DNA from 2 places in the Pseudomonas corrugata genome. Region 2 is predicted to be linked to the other one. Evidence: predicted binding sites of a transcription regulator. Region 2 holds the regulator's gene; the other holds the start of a gene.
What was found. The regulator sigma-54, encoded in region 2, starts transcription at its own class of promoters, with help from an activator protein. The targets are predictions, from matches to a motif close to ANTGGCATNNANNTTGCTNT.
Positions count from the first base shown of each region.

Region 1: the regulator sigma-54 is predicted to act here: its motif matches at 3,952-3,971, upstream of flgB (flagellar basal body rod protein FlgB).

Region 1 is NZ_CP130434.1:5,173,248-5,180,362, forward strand. Features, by position in the region: gene QZH45_RS23055 (ribonucleoside-diphosphate reductase subunit alpha) at 1-715, shown strand, start outside; gene flgE (flagellar hook protein FlgE) at 985-2,289, opposite strand; gene flgD (flagellar hook assembly protein FlgD) at 2,319-3,041, opposite strand; gene flgC (flagellar basal body rod protein FlgC) at 3,057-3,500, opposite strand; gene flgB (flagellar basal body rod protein FlgB) at 3,504-3,911, opposite strand; gene cheR (protein-glutamate O-methyltransferase CheR) at 4,294-5,121, opposite strand; gene QZH45_RS23085 (chemotaxis protein CheV) at 5,175-6,101, opposite strand; gene flgA (flagellar basal body P-ring formation chaperone FlgA) at 6,180-6,944, shown strand.
Region 2 is NZ_CP130434.1:1,264,345-1,271,459, reverse strand. Features, by position in the region: gene QZH45_RS05565 (ATP-binding cassette domain-containing protein) at 1-494, opposite strand, end outside; gene QZH45_RS05560 (KpsF/GutQ family sugar-phosphate isomerase) at 768-1,742, shown strand; gene QZH45_RS05555 (KdsC family phosphatase) at 1,743-2,267, shown strand; gene lptC (LPS export ABC transporter periplasmic protein LptC) at 2,275-2,847, shown strand; gene lptA (lipopolysaccharide transport periplasmic protein LptA) at 2,834-3,379, shown strand; gene lptB (LPS export ABC transporter ATP-binding protein) at 3,379-4,104, shown strand; gene QZH45_RS05535 (RNA polymerase factor sigma-54) at 4,321-5,817, shown strand; gene hpf (ribosome hibernation-promoting factor, HPF/YfiA family) at 5,894-6,202, shown strand; gene ptsN (PTS IIA-like nitrogen regulatory protein PtsN) at 6,215-6,679, shown strand; gene rapZ (RNase adapter RapZ) at 6,682-7,115, shown strand, end outside.

The DNA of each region.
Region 1 (7,115 bases), 2.6 Mb from region 2:
CTCGCAACAAATCCTGATCGCCTCCCGTGGCGAGAAGTACATCGACGTCGACCTGACCGAATCCCTGGACTGGGCACCGGTTCGCGCCCGTGTACAGAAAGGCATCCGTAACTCCAACATCATGGCCATCGCACCGACCGCCACCATCGCCAACATCACCGGCGTGTCGCAGTCGATCGAACCGACCTACCAGAACCTGTACGTGAAATCGAACCTGTCGGGCGAGTTCACCGTGATCAACCCGTACCTGGTCCGCGACCTCAAGGCCCGCGGCCTGTGGGACTCGGTCATGATCAACGACCTGAAGTACTACGACGGTTCGGTACAGCAGATCGAGCGCATTCCGCAGGAGCTCAAGGAGCTCTACGCCACCGCGTTCGAAGTGGACACCCGTTGGATCGTCGACGCAGCCAGCCGTCGCCAGAAGTGGATCGACCAGGCTCAGTCGCTGAACCTGTACATCGCCGGCGCCTCGGGCAAGAAGCTCGACGTGACCTACCGCATGGCTTGGTACCGTGGCCTGAAAACCACTTACTACCTCCGTGCCCTGGCCGCCACCAGCACCGAGAAGTCGACCATCAACACCGGCAAGCTGAACGCTGTTTCCAGCGGCGGCAACCACGGTGACGACTCGGTCCTGGCTGCTCCAGCAGGGCCTGCGCCAGTGCCAAAGGCCTGCGCGATCGACGAGCCGGATTGCGAAGCTTGCCAATAAGCTGATCGGGTGGGCGCTGCAAGGCGCCTACCTTTAAAGCAAAGCCCCCGATAGACCGCTGGTTTATCGGGGGCTTTTCTTTTGCCTGGAGGAAAGTGATGGCCGGGCTGACCTCATCGCGAGCAGGCTCGCTCCCACATTGGAATGTGCCCCCCTGTGGGAGAGCCTGTTCGCGATGAAGCAAACCCAGGCAACGCAAAACACTCGCCCAAAAAGAAGCCCCTCTTGCGAGGGGCTCCTTGTGCAACTTCTCAAGCAACCATCGAGAATCAAGTCATTTGAATGATGGTCTGCATGATGGTGCTCTGGGTGGAGATGGTCTTGGCGTTCGCCTGGTAGTTGCTCTGCGCCTTGATCAGCTCGACCAGTTCGTTGGTCAGGTTGACGTTGGACTCCTCCAGGGAGTTGGAGACGATCGAACCCAGGGTGCCGGTTTCCGGGGCATCGTAGCCCGGGATGCCCGACGCGAAGGTTTCCTTCCAGCTAGTGCCTCCCACGGGCTGCAGACCTTGTTCGTTGGTAAAACTGGCGAGCGCGACCTGACCGATCGGCTTGGTCTGGTTGTTGCTGAAGTTGGCCAACAATACACCACTGCCGTCGATGGTCAGGTTGGTGATCTGGCCGGTGGCATAACCGTTCTGGGTAGGAATCGAGCGCGCAGTGTCGGCATTGAACTGCGTGGTATTGGCCATGGAGACGGTAATGGTCGACGAACCCGCGCCGTTGGCAGCCCACACGCCGTTGGTCACCGTGCCCGGCACCCAGCCAGTCAGTACCAGATCGCTGCTGATGGTAGCGGGCGGGGTACTGACCTGGACCAGCTTACCGCTGGAGTCAAAGGTCATGGTTGAGGGAACCGCAGCAGTAGCGGCGGCGGTCGGCGAGCTGCCGTCCAGGTTTCGACCATCAATCAGCGTGTAGACGTCCCATGTGTTAGAGCCAGTCTTGACCATGTATTGGTCCATGGAGTGCTGGTTGCCCTGGGTATCGTAGACCGGGGTGGTGAACTGCTTGGTGAAAGTGGCTGTATCAGCCGGGTCGAACAAGTAAGGCGCTGCCTGGCTGATAGCCGTGGCCGTCGAGTTCAGGTTGATTGTCGACGAAACCAGGCTGGTTGCTTGCGGTGGCAAGTTCGAGGTGTCGATACGCAGATCGGTCAAGATACCATTGAGGATGTTGCCATTGGAGTCCACACCATAGCCCTGCAGGTTCGCAGTGCCATCACTGTTGGTGACATAGCCTTCCTTGTCGGTCTTGAACGTACCGGCACGGGTGTAGCTCAAGGACCCGTTGTTATCCAGAACGAAGAAGCCCTGGCCCTGGATACCCATGTCCAGCACGTTGCCGGTGTTATTGACGTCACCCTGGCCGAACTGCTGGGAGACGTTGGCCAAGCGCACGCCGTTACCGACGGTCTTGCTGCCCGAACCCAGCTTGGTGGCCGAGTAGACGTCTTCGAATTCCGCGCGGGACGATTTGAAGCCGGTGGTTGCCACGTTGGCGATGTTGTTACCGGTGACGTCCAGCTGTTTGTTGGCAGCATAGAGACCGCTAAGGCCGATGTTGAAAGACATATTCCACTCCTTTGCCGGGTTAGTCGGCTCTACATACCAATAGTTTGTACTTTGGACAGGGCGATGCTGCCCAGCCCGGCGAGGTTGAGCATCAGCTCTCCTCCTGTCTGGCTGATCGTCACGCTGCTGACGGTCGCCGGCAGGTTGGTGATCAGCGACGTGGCCTGGCCGTCGATGGTGGTCGAAGCCGTGAAGGTGTAAGTGCCCGACTCGACCGTGGTACCCGCATCGTTCTTGCCATCCCAGATAAAGGCGGAATTACCGGCCTTCTGGCTGCCCAGGTCGATGGTGCGAACCGTCTTGCCGTCCTTGTCGACGATCTTGACCGCCACGGACGATACCGCTGACGGCACCACCACCGTGCCGTTGAGGCTTTTGGAGGTGTCGACCACCGCCTTGTCGCCAGGGGCAATGACTGAACGTCCCACCAGCGACGAGGCCTGCAAGGCCTGGGACGAGTTGTAGTTGCTGGCCAGCCCGCTCACGGTATCGTTGAGGGTGGTGATGCCTTCCAGGCTGCTGAACTGTGCCAGTTGGGCAACGAACTCACCGTTGTCCTGTGGCGACAGCGGGTCCTGGTTTTTCAGCTGGGTTACGAGCAGTTGCAGGAACGCGTCCTTGCCCAGCTCCTTTTTACCGGTCGCAGCACCCGTTACCGAAGCCAGGCTGTCGGAGGTGTTGTTGGTCTTGACCGAGGAGTTGGCCAGAATGTCGTTGAGGCTCAAACCGCCGGTGGTATTGGTAACGCTCATGTGACTCGCCCCTTATCACTGACCCAGGGTCAGGACCTTCTGCATCATGGTTTTGGCGGTGTTCATCATTTCGGCGTTGGTCTGGAATGAGCGACTGGCGGAAATCATGTCGGCCATTTCTTCGACGACGTTGACGTTCGGGTAATAGACATAGCCCTTGGCGTCGGCAGCCGGATGGTTCGGTTCATAGCGCGCTTCGAGGTTGCTCTGGTCCTCGACGACCCCAAGCACCTGCACGCCCTGCCCGGCCGCGTCCTGCTCCTGGAAAAGCGAGCCGCTGCCATTCGACTGACCGCCCTGGAACATGGTGGCGAACACCGGGTGACGGGCGCGGTAGGTCTGGTCGATGCTCGACGAAACGGTCTCGGCGTTGGCGATGTTACTGGCGACAGTGTTCAGGCGAGTGGTCTGGGCACTCATGGCACTGCCGGCGATGTTGAATACGCTCGCAATCGACATGACTTACTCTCCGCGCAGGGCCGAAATCAGCCCTTTGAATTTGCTGTTGAGCAGGGTGAAGCTGGCCTGGAAGTTCACGGAGTTCTCCGCGTAGTTGGACTGTTCCAGTTGAGCGTCCACAGTGTTCTGGTCGATCGAAGGTTGCATCGGCGTGCGATACATCAGCGACTCGTCGCCGTTACCCAAGCCTTCTGCCTCGATATGACGACTGTTGGTCATGTTCAGGGCGAAGGAGCCGTTCTTGGTTTTCTCGTTCTGCTCGGCGAGCACTTTGGAGAAGTCCAGATCCCGAGCCTTGTAGTTCGGGGTGTCGGCATTGGCGATGTTGTTGGCCAGGACTTCGGCGCGCTGGGCACGGAAGCTCAGGGCCTGTTCATGGATACCGAGCGCTTTATCGAAGCTGATGCTCATGTCGGAAACCTTTGGGTGACCAGAATGTACGTACATGGACATAGCAAGCGTCGTGCCACTTTTAAAAAGCCCATAAACCGGGGCTTTGCGGGCATCGGCAAGGCGGCAATGCCAGAAAAGCGGCAACCGATTTCCGCCGGCTGCCGCTTTTCTGCCGCTTTTTGAGTGACACTGGCAATTACAGTGGGACCGAGCTTTTGTGGGAGCCGAGCTTGCTCGCGATGAACGATGACGCGGTGGGGGGAGTTGAAACCGTGTTGCCTGCATCGCGAGCAAGCTCGGCTCCCACAGAAGCTCGCTCCACAGAGTGAGCAAGCACTAATCAGCAGGCAAAAAAACGGGAGCCTGTAGGGGGCTCCCGTTTTTTGACGACCCGGACGCGTCACTTTGCCTGGTAGATAATCCCCGGGCTGCACTGGATCATCTGGTAATGATCGGGCAAGCCATTCAGCGCCTCGGAGGCACCGAGGAACAGGTAGCCGCCCGGCTTCAGGGTCCCGTGGATACGCAGCAGGATGTCCTTCTTCACTTCGGCGGAGAAGTAGATCAGCACATTGCGGCAGAACACGATGTCGAATTTTCCCAGACTGGCATAACTGTCCAGCAGGTTGAAGGAGCGGAATTCCACCCGGCTCTTGATCGGCGCCTTGACTACCCAGCGGCCCGGCCCTTTCGGATCGAAATAGCGTTGCAGCCGATCAGGCGACAGGCCGCGGCCGATAGCCAGGCTGTCGTACTCACCGGTCTTGCAGTTATTGAGCATGGTCCCGGACAGGTCGGTGGCGACGATCTGCACGCCACCCTTCAACTGACCGATATTGGTCCGCTCGAACTCGTCGATGGACATCGACAGCGAATAAGGTTCCTGGCCCGACGAACAGGCAGCCGACCAGATCCGCAGGCGCTGGCCCGGGCTGGCCTTGATGGCTGCTGGCAGCACCTTGTTCTTCAAGACTTCGAACGGATAGGTATCGCGGAACCACAGGGTTTCGTTGGTGGTCATGGCGTCCACCACCATTTCGCGCAAACCGCTGCGCGGCTGGGTCTGGATACGCTGCACCAGCTCGCCCAACGATTTGAGGCCCTGCTGCTCCATCAATTTGTTGAGACGGCTCGACACCAGATATTGCTTGTTTTCACCAAGCAATATGCCACAGGCTTTTTCCAGGAAGACCCGGAACTGTTCGAAATCCAAATTACCCGTAGACAAGTTACCGCCTCTTTCATTGTGTTGATTTGCCGGGCGCACAACGCGCCCGACCTTTATTCCGCAGTCTTGATCCGCTCGACTACCCGGGAAGCCAGGTCATCGGGACGGAACTTGGCGAGAAAATCGTCGGCACCGACCTTCTTGACCATCGCCTGGTTGAAGACGCCCGACAGGGACGTATGCAAGATGATATGCAGCTTTTGCATACGCGGGTCGCTGCGGATTTCCGACGTCAGGGTATACCCGTCCATCTCCGGCATCTCGATGTCGGAGATCATCATCAGGAACTCCTCTTCCGGCTTCTTGCCCTCGTCGACCATGTTGCGCAGGTAATCCAGCGCCTGCCGTCCATCATTCAACGCTATCACTTCGACGCCGATCGTCTGCAGGCAACGGGTCACCTGCTTACGCGCCACCGAAGAGTCATCCACCGTCAGCACCCGCAGCGAAATCGCCTTGTGCTGGGTTTCGGCATCCACCACGCCATGGGAAATGGTTTCCGTGGTCGGCGCCACTTCGGCGAGTATTTTCTCCACGTCGATGATTTCCACCAACTGGCCGTCGACCCGGGTCACCGCCGTCAGGTAGTGATCGCGGCCGGTGCCCTTGGGTGGTGGATGAATCTCTTCCCAGTTCATGTTGACGATGCGCTCCACCGAGCGGACCAGGAAACCCTGGGTCTTGGTGTTGTATTCGGTGATGATCACAAACGGATTGCTCTGATCCAGCAGCCGACCGGAACCGGTGGCCATCGCCAGATCGAGAATCGGGATGGTCGCTCCCCGGATGTTTGCCACACCGCACACGACGGGGCTGGACTTGGGCATCAAGGTCAGCTTGGGGCATTGCAGCACCTCGCGGACCTTGAATACGTTGATCCCATATAACTGCTGGCCATCGAGACGGAACAACAACAGCTCCAGGCGATTCTGACCGACCAGCTGCGTACGCTGGTTTACCGAATCCATCACTCCCGCCATGCCCTGACTCCTACCTAACGCTAATGTGTCCGACGCGCATTCATCACTAAACGGCACGGGGCTTGCTATTCAACCGGCATGAACGCACAAACGACATTTTCTCGACGCCTGACCACTCATTGCCGCCTCTGGCTCGGTGTGCTGCTGGCTGCCTGCCTGTTCGCCTCGGGGGGACGTGCCCTTGCCGATGCTCCGGTTACCTTGCCTGATCTCCTTATCGGCGTCACTCAGGGCTTTCTTGAATTCACCGTAGAAGACTATCTGGCCTCCAGTCAAACCGAAGGTCGCTATGAAATCGAAGTCAATCAGATAGACCCGCGCCTGCGCATGCCAATGTGCGACAAGGAATTGACTGCGTCCCTGGAAAGTCCTGCCAGGCCCCTGGGACGGGTCACCGTGAAGGTCCGTTGCGACAGCGCCGCGCCCTGGACGGTATTTGTGCCGGCCCAAGTGCGCCTGTTTCGCGAAATCGTCACCACCACCCGCCCCTTGAAACGTGCCGGAATCGTCGAGCCCCAGGACGTAACGTTGCGTGAGCGGGATGTCAGCCAGGTCACCCAGGGGTTCCTGACCTCGGTCGATCAGGCCATCGGACAGAAACTTGTCCGACCAATGGTAGCCGACCAGATCGTGACCCTCCTGCATCTGGAACAGGCCGAAGTCGTTCGCAAAGGTGATCAGGTGGTCATCACCGCCCGTAGCGGCACCCTGGCCGTGCGGATGCCCGGCGAAGCCCTTTCAAATGGCGGCATGCATGAACAGATTCGGGTAAAAAACCTTAATTCCCAACGCGTCATCAAGGCGCAGGTAATAGCCCCTGGCCAGGTGGAAGTGGCTATGTAGCGACCCGGTAGAGATGGGTAGAAAGCTGGCGCTTGACCTCGCTGTTCCCTAGACTGTGCCTTACGCAAGGCAAGCGCAGACGTGCGCACGCTCATTGAATAAATGAGCCTAAAGTTTTTTTGGGGATGGCCGAAAACATGGCAAGCGTCCAAATACCCAGAGGTTTTTTAC
Region 2 (7,115 bases):
ATTTTCGGATCGAGGGCAATCGCCCGCGCCAGGGCAACCCGACGCTTCATGCCGCCGGACAGTTCGTCCGGCATCAAATCGAGGGCGCCACGCAGCCCGACCGCCTGCAATTTCAGCAGGACGATGTCGCGGATCATCTCCTCCGGCAGGTCGGTATGGACCCGCAGCGGGAACGCCACGTTCTCGAACACGTCGAGATCGGTGAACAGCGCGCCGCTCTGGAACAGTACGCCCATGTGCTTGCGCGCATCGAACAGATCGCTGCGCGACAGCTTGGGAAGATTCTGGCCATTGACCCAGACTTCACCGGCGTCAGGACGCAACTGTGCGCCCATCAGGCGCAGCAGCGTGGTCTTTCCGCATCCGGAAGGCCCCATGATGCCGGTCACCTTGCCGCGCGGAATGCGAATATCGATGTCATTGAAAATGCTGCGCGTCCCTCGCTTGAAGGACAGCCCCTTCAGCTCGACCGCGTAGGCGTTGTCGGCACTCATCTAAACTCCTTGCGATGCAGCCTCATATCCGAATGCCCTGACCAGCCGTTAACGTCGCTACCGCCGGGCACCCGAACCGGCGGCGAACTATATCACCGCAACGGCCGCACGCCCAAGGGCCACCCCTGGCTGGTTAAGCCTGACTTAAGGGAAATGAGCACATTTTATTCAAACCGGGCGGGGTGTTTGCACGAAGCATGACGAACTTGCGTGAGGGAATTGTTCATTGCCGGTATAATCGCCGCCTTTTCATCGGGCTATACGATTTCTGACATGAGCCAAACCAGCGACCTGATTCAATCGGCACAACGTACCATCCGCCTCGAGCTCGAAGCCGTGCAAGGCTTGCTGCCCCGCATCGACGCTGATTTCGTACGCGCCTGCGAGATGATTCTGGCCAGCAAAGGCCGCGTCGTCGTGGTCGGCATGGGCAAGTCCGGACACGTCGGCAACAAGATCGCCGCGACCCTGGCCAGCACGGGCACCACGGCATTCTTCGTCCACCCGGCCGAAGCCAGCCATGGTGACATGGGCATGATCACCCGGGACGACATCATCCTGGCACTGTCCAACTCCGGCTCCACCAATGAAATCATTACACTGCTGCCGTTGATCAAACGCCTGGGCATCCGGCTGATCAGCCTCACCGGCAACCCGGACTCGCCGCTGGCCAAGGCCGCCGAAGTGAACCTCAACGTTCACGTCGAGCACGAGGCCTGCCCGCTGAATCTGGCACCGACCTCCTCCACCACCGCTGCTCTGGTCATGGGCGATGCCCTGGCCGTAGCCCTGCTGGAGGCCAGAGGGTTCACGGCGGAGGACTTTGCCTTTTCCCACCCTGGGGGAGCCCTGGGCCGCCGCCTGCTGCTGAAGGTCGAAAACGTGATGCACGCCGGTGAAGAGTTGCCACAGGTGCAACGCGGCACGCTGCTCAAGGATGCACTCATGGAAATGACGCGCAAGGGCCTGGGCATGACGGTGATCCTGGAGGCCGACGGCAAGCTCGCCGGGATCTTCACTGACGGCGACCTGCGTCGCACTCTGGACCGCACCATCGATGTGCACAGTGCCACCATTGAGCAGGTCATGACGCCCCATGGCAAGACGGCCCGCGCGGACATGCTCGCTGCCGAAGCCCTGAAAATCATGGAAGACCACAAGATCAGCGCCTTGGTGGTGGTCGATGCCGAAGACCGCCCGGTGGGCGCCCTGAACATGCACGACTTGCTGCGTGCAGGAGTCATGTAAATGAACGCAGACCTGCTGCAACGAGCTAAAGACATCAAGCTGGCCGTGTTCGACGTGGACGGCGTGCTGACCGACGGACGCCTGTATTTCCTCGAAGACGGCAGCGAGTTCAAGACGTTCAATACCCTCGACGGCCAGGGCATCAAGATGCTGATGGCCGCCGGCGTGCAGACGGCCATCATCAGCGGCCGCAAGACCCCGGTGGTCGAACGGCGCGCAAAGAACCTCGGCATCCCCCACCTTTATCAGGGCCGCGAGGATAAACTGGTGGTCCTGGACGAGCTCCTGGGCCAACTCAATCTAAGCTATGAACAGGTTGCGTACCTGGGTGACGATCTGCCTGACCTGCCGGTGATCCGTCGGGTTGGCCTGGGCATGGCAGTGGCCAACGCAGCCGGCTTCGTACGCGAGCACGCCCACGGCGTTACCGCCGCGCGAGGCGGCGAAGGCGCGGCCCGTGAATTCTGCGAACTGATCCTGCGCGCCCAGGGCCGCCTCGAAGCGGCAAACGCCGCGTACCTGTGAGCCATTTATGCTGAGCAAGAAAATTCGCACCATCCTGCTGTTCGCGTGTATCGCGGCAATTTTCGCGGCGGTGGGCTACTGGAACATCAGCCCCGAGCGCTTTCTCGACCGCCCTGCCGTCAAGGTCGAGGAAAACGATATCGACTGGTACGCGACCAACACGCATACACTGCAGTACCTGCCTGACGGCAAGGTGCAGTACGAAATGACGTCCGACAAGGTCGATCACGTCAAGGCCACCGACATTACACTGGTCGCCAATCCGGACCTGAACATGTTCCGTGGCACGGAGTTTCCGTGGCACGTGCAGAGCAAGCGTGCCGAAGTCAACTCCGGCGGCACCGAAGTGGAACTGATCGACTCGGTACGCGTCGCACGAACCGACGAGAAGAACCGCACGACCATCATCACCAGCACTCGCATGACCGTGTTCCCGCAGCGACAATATGCGCAGACCGAGCAACCCGTTAGAATCGACGGCGCCGGTGGTGTATCGACCGGCACGGGAATGAAAGCGTATCTGAAGGAAAGCAGGATACACCTGCTATCGAACGTAAGAGGACAGTATGAAGCTCGCTAAAACCCTCCCTATTTTGCTCAGTCTGGGCGCAGCACTGGGAAGCGCGAGCGCCTGGTCTCTTCCCAACGACCGTGATCAGCCTATCCGCATCCAGGCCGACGACGCCCAATTGGACGACAAGAACGGGGTCGCCACTTATAAAGGCGACGTGATCATCACTCAGGGCTCAATGAAGGTCACCGGCAACACCGTGACCATTACCCGCACCCAGTCCGGCGATATCGACGTAGTGACCTCGGTGGGCAACCTGGCCTATTTCGAGCAACTGCAAACGGCCGGCGACACCAAGCCCGTGCAAGGCTACGGCGTGACCATCCAGTATCACGCGTCCCAGGACCGCGTCGTACTGATCGATCGTGCCAAGGTCATCGACAAGGACAACAACGTCACCCAAGGCGAGAAAATCGTCTACGACACGAACAAGAAACTCGCCAGCGCCGGTCGCGCCACCGGCAGCAAGGTGACCGAGCAGCGCCCACGGATCGACATGGTCATCCAGCCGAAAAAGAAAACCGAGCAAAGGCCCCAGTAATGGCAACTCTGAAAGCTCAGCACCTGGCCAAGAGCTACAAGAGCCGTCAGGTCGTGCGCGATGTCAGCCTGTCCATCGACAGCGGGCAGATCGTCGGTCTGCTCGGCCCCAACGGCGCGGGCAAGACCACCTGTTTCTACATGATCGTCGGCCTGGTCCAGGCCGATCAGGGCCGCGTCCTGATCGACGACCTGGACGTCAGCCACCAGCCGATGCATGGCCGGGCAAAGGCCGGCATCGGCTACCTGCCACAAGAAGCGTCGATCTTCCGCAAACTGTCGGTAGCCGACAACATCATGGCGATTCTCGAAACCCGCAAGGAACTCGACAAGGCCGGTCGTCGTCAGGAGCTGGAAAGCCTGCTGCAGGAATTCCACATCAGCCACATCCGCGACAACCTGGGCATGAGCCTGTCCGGTGGCGAACGGCGTCGAGTGGAAATTGCCCGCGCCCTGGCCACCGCACCGAAATTCATTCTGCTCGACGAACCGTTCGCCGGCGTGGACCCGATTTCGGTAGGTGACATCAAGCAGATCATCCACCACCTCAAGGCGAAGGGGATCGGCGTGCTGATCACCGACCACAACGTGCGCGAGACGCTGGACATCTGTGAAACCGCCTACATCGTCAATGACGGCCAATTGATCGCCGAAGGTGACTCCACCACCATCCTGGCCAACGAACTGGTCAAGGAAGTGTATCTGGGCCATGAGTTCCGCCTGTAAGCGAAGTGCCTGGCAAATGTCCCTGCGCTGCGGACTCAAACACGCAACGCTTCGGGATACTCTCAGTGAATCCCCTATCATCGGGGAACTAATTGAGAAATTCCCCTAGGCAAACACTTCTGCTTCAGGCATATAATTTGCTTAAGGTTTGGCGCTTCGGCGCCCTTGTAGTGGATGGCGCATGTGCGCCGGCGAATAAGGTGTTAAGCCCCTGCCATGAAACCATCGCTAGTCTTGAGAATGGGCCAGCAGCTGACGATGACACCGCAGCTGCAACAGGCCATCCGCCTGCTCCAATTGTCGACCCTGGACCTGCAACAGGAAATCCAAGAGGCCCTGGAATCCAATCCGATGCTCGAACGCCAGGAAGAAGGCGACGACTTCGACAACACTGATCCGCTGGCCGACAACGTCGAGCAGAAACCCAATACCGAGACCCAGGAACCGTCCTACCAGGAGGAAGCCGCCCCGACGGTGGACAACCTCGAGGATGGCGAATGGAACGAACGCATCCCCAACGACCTGCCCGTGGACACGGCCTGGGAAGACGTCTACCAGACCAGCGCCAGCAGCCTGCCGAGCAGCGATGATGACGAGTGGGACTTCACCACCCGCACCTCCGCCGGTGAAAGCCTGCAAAGCCACCTGCTGTGGCAACTGAACCTGGCACCGATGTCCGACACCGATCGCCTGATCGCCGTGACCCTGATCGACTGCATCAACAACCAGGGCTACCTGGACGAAACCCTCGAAGAAATTCTCGAAGCCTTCGATCCGGAGCTGGACATCGAGCTGGACGAGATCGAGGCCGTCCTGCACCGTATCCAGCAGTTCGAGCCGGCCGGCATCGGCGCCCGCAACCTGGGTGAGTGCCTGCTCCTGCAACTGCGCCAGTTGTCCGCCAAGACGCCATGGCTGGCCGAAGCCAAGCGACTGGTCACCGACTATATCGATCTGCTGGGCGGCCGCGACTACAGCCAACTGATGCGACGCATGAAGCTCAAGGAAGATGAACTGCGCCAGGTGATCGAACTGGTCCAGAGCCTCAACCCGCGCCCGGGCTCCCAGATCGAGGCCACCGAGCCCGAGTACGTGGTTCCCGATGTGATCGTGCGCAAGCACAACGATCGCTGGCTGGTGGAGCTGAACCAGGAGTCGGTACCCAAGCTGCGGGTCAACGCCCAGTATGCCGGCTTTGTAAAGCGTGCCGACACCAGCGCCGACAACACCTTCATGCGCAACCAGCTGCAGGAAGCGCGCTGGTTCATCAAGAGCCTGCAGAGTCGCAACGAAACCCTGATGAAGGTCGCCACCCAGATCGTCGAGCACCAACGCGGCTTCCTGGACTACGGCGACGAAGCGATGAAACCGCTGGTCCTTCACGACATTGCCGAGGCAGTGGGCATGCACGAATCGACAATTTCCCGTGTGACCACGCAGAAATTCATGCATACCCCACGGGGTATCTACGAATTGAAATATTTTTTCTCCAGCCACGTCAGCACCTCCGAAGGCGGCGAATGCTCTTCCACGGCCATCCGCGCGATCATCAAGAAACTGGTGGCCGCGGAAAATCAGAAAAAGCCGTTGAGTGACAGCAAGATCGCTGGTTTACTGGAGGCACAAGGCATTCAGGTGGCCCGCCGTACCGTCGCCAAGTATCGCGAATCCCTCGGGATCGCGCCTTCGAGCGAACGCAAGCGGTTGATGTAACAGGCCACGCCACAGCGTTCCAGTGGCAGGTATTTCTGCCTGCCGCTTTATGCACTGGCAACGAAGGAGAAGCTGTATGCAAGTCAACATCAGTGGACACCAACTGGAAGTGACCGAACCCCTGCGTACCTACATCGGCGAAAAACTCGACCGATTGGAACGGCATTTCGACAAGATCACCAACGTGCAGGTCACGATGAACGTCGAGAAGCTGCTGCAGAAAATCGAAGCCACACTGCATATCCCCGGCGGAGAGGTGGTTGCCAATGCGGAGCATACAGACATGTACGCCGCGATTGACCTGCTGACCGACAAGCTGGATCGCCAACTCAAAAAGCATAAGGAAAAGACCCAGAGCCTCCTCCAGGGCGCTACCGGTCGTTAACTCCCCCAATCCATGATCCGACTAGAAACCATCCTGACCCCCGGCCGTTCCATGGTGAACGCGCCGGGCGGCAGTAAAAAGAAAGCCCTCGAACAAATTGCCAACCTGATCCACCGCGAAGTGCCGGATCTGGAAATGCAGGACGTTTTCGAGGCCCTGGTTGCCCGTGAAAAACTCGGTTCCACCGGTTTTGGCAACGGCATCGCCATTCCTCACTGTCGCCTCAAGGGATGCATCACGCCCATCAGCGCGCTGCTGCACCTTGAAGCCGCCATAGATTTCGACGCCATCGACGGCGCACCGGTTGACCTGTTGTTCGTATTGCTGGTTCCGGAAGCAGCGACCGATGCGCATCTTGAACTGCTGCGCCAGATCGCCAGCATGCTGGACCGCAAGGAAGTGCGCGAAAAACTGCGCAGCGCACCGAGTAACCAAGCCTTGTATCAGGTCGTCCTGGACGAGCAGAACGGTCATTAATCATGCGCCTGATCATCGTTAGCGGCCGCTCCGGCTCCGGTAAAAGCACGGCGCTCAATGTGCTTGAGGACAGCGGCTACTATTGCATCGACAACCTGCCGGCCGGCCTGCTGCCAGAGTTGGCCGAGCGGGCGCTGATCCATACCGAGCTGGCGCAACCGCTGGTGGCGGTTTCCGTCGATGCGCGCAACCTGCCAAGCCACTTGTCGCGTTTCCCCGAGCTGCTCGAGGAAGTGCGCAGCCGGCATATCCAGTGCGATGTCCTGTATCTGGATGCCGATGATGAAACACTGCTCAAGCGCTTTTCCGAGACCCGACGGCGCCACCCGCTGAGCAATGCCAACCGCTCGCTGGCCGAAGCCATTGAAGACGAAAGCCAGTTGCTCGGACCGATTGCCGACCTCGCGGACTTGAAGGTCAATACCACGAACCTGAA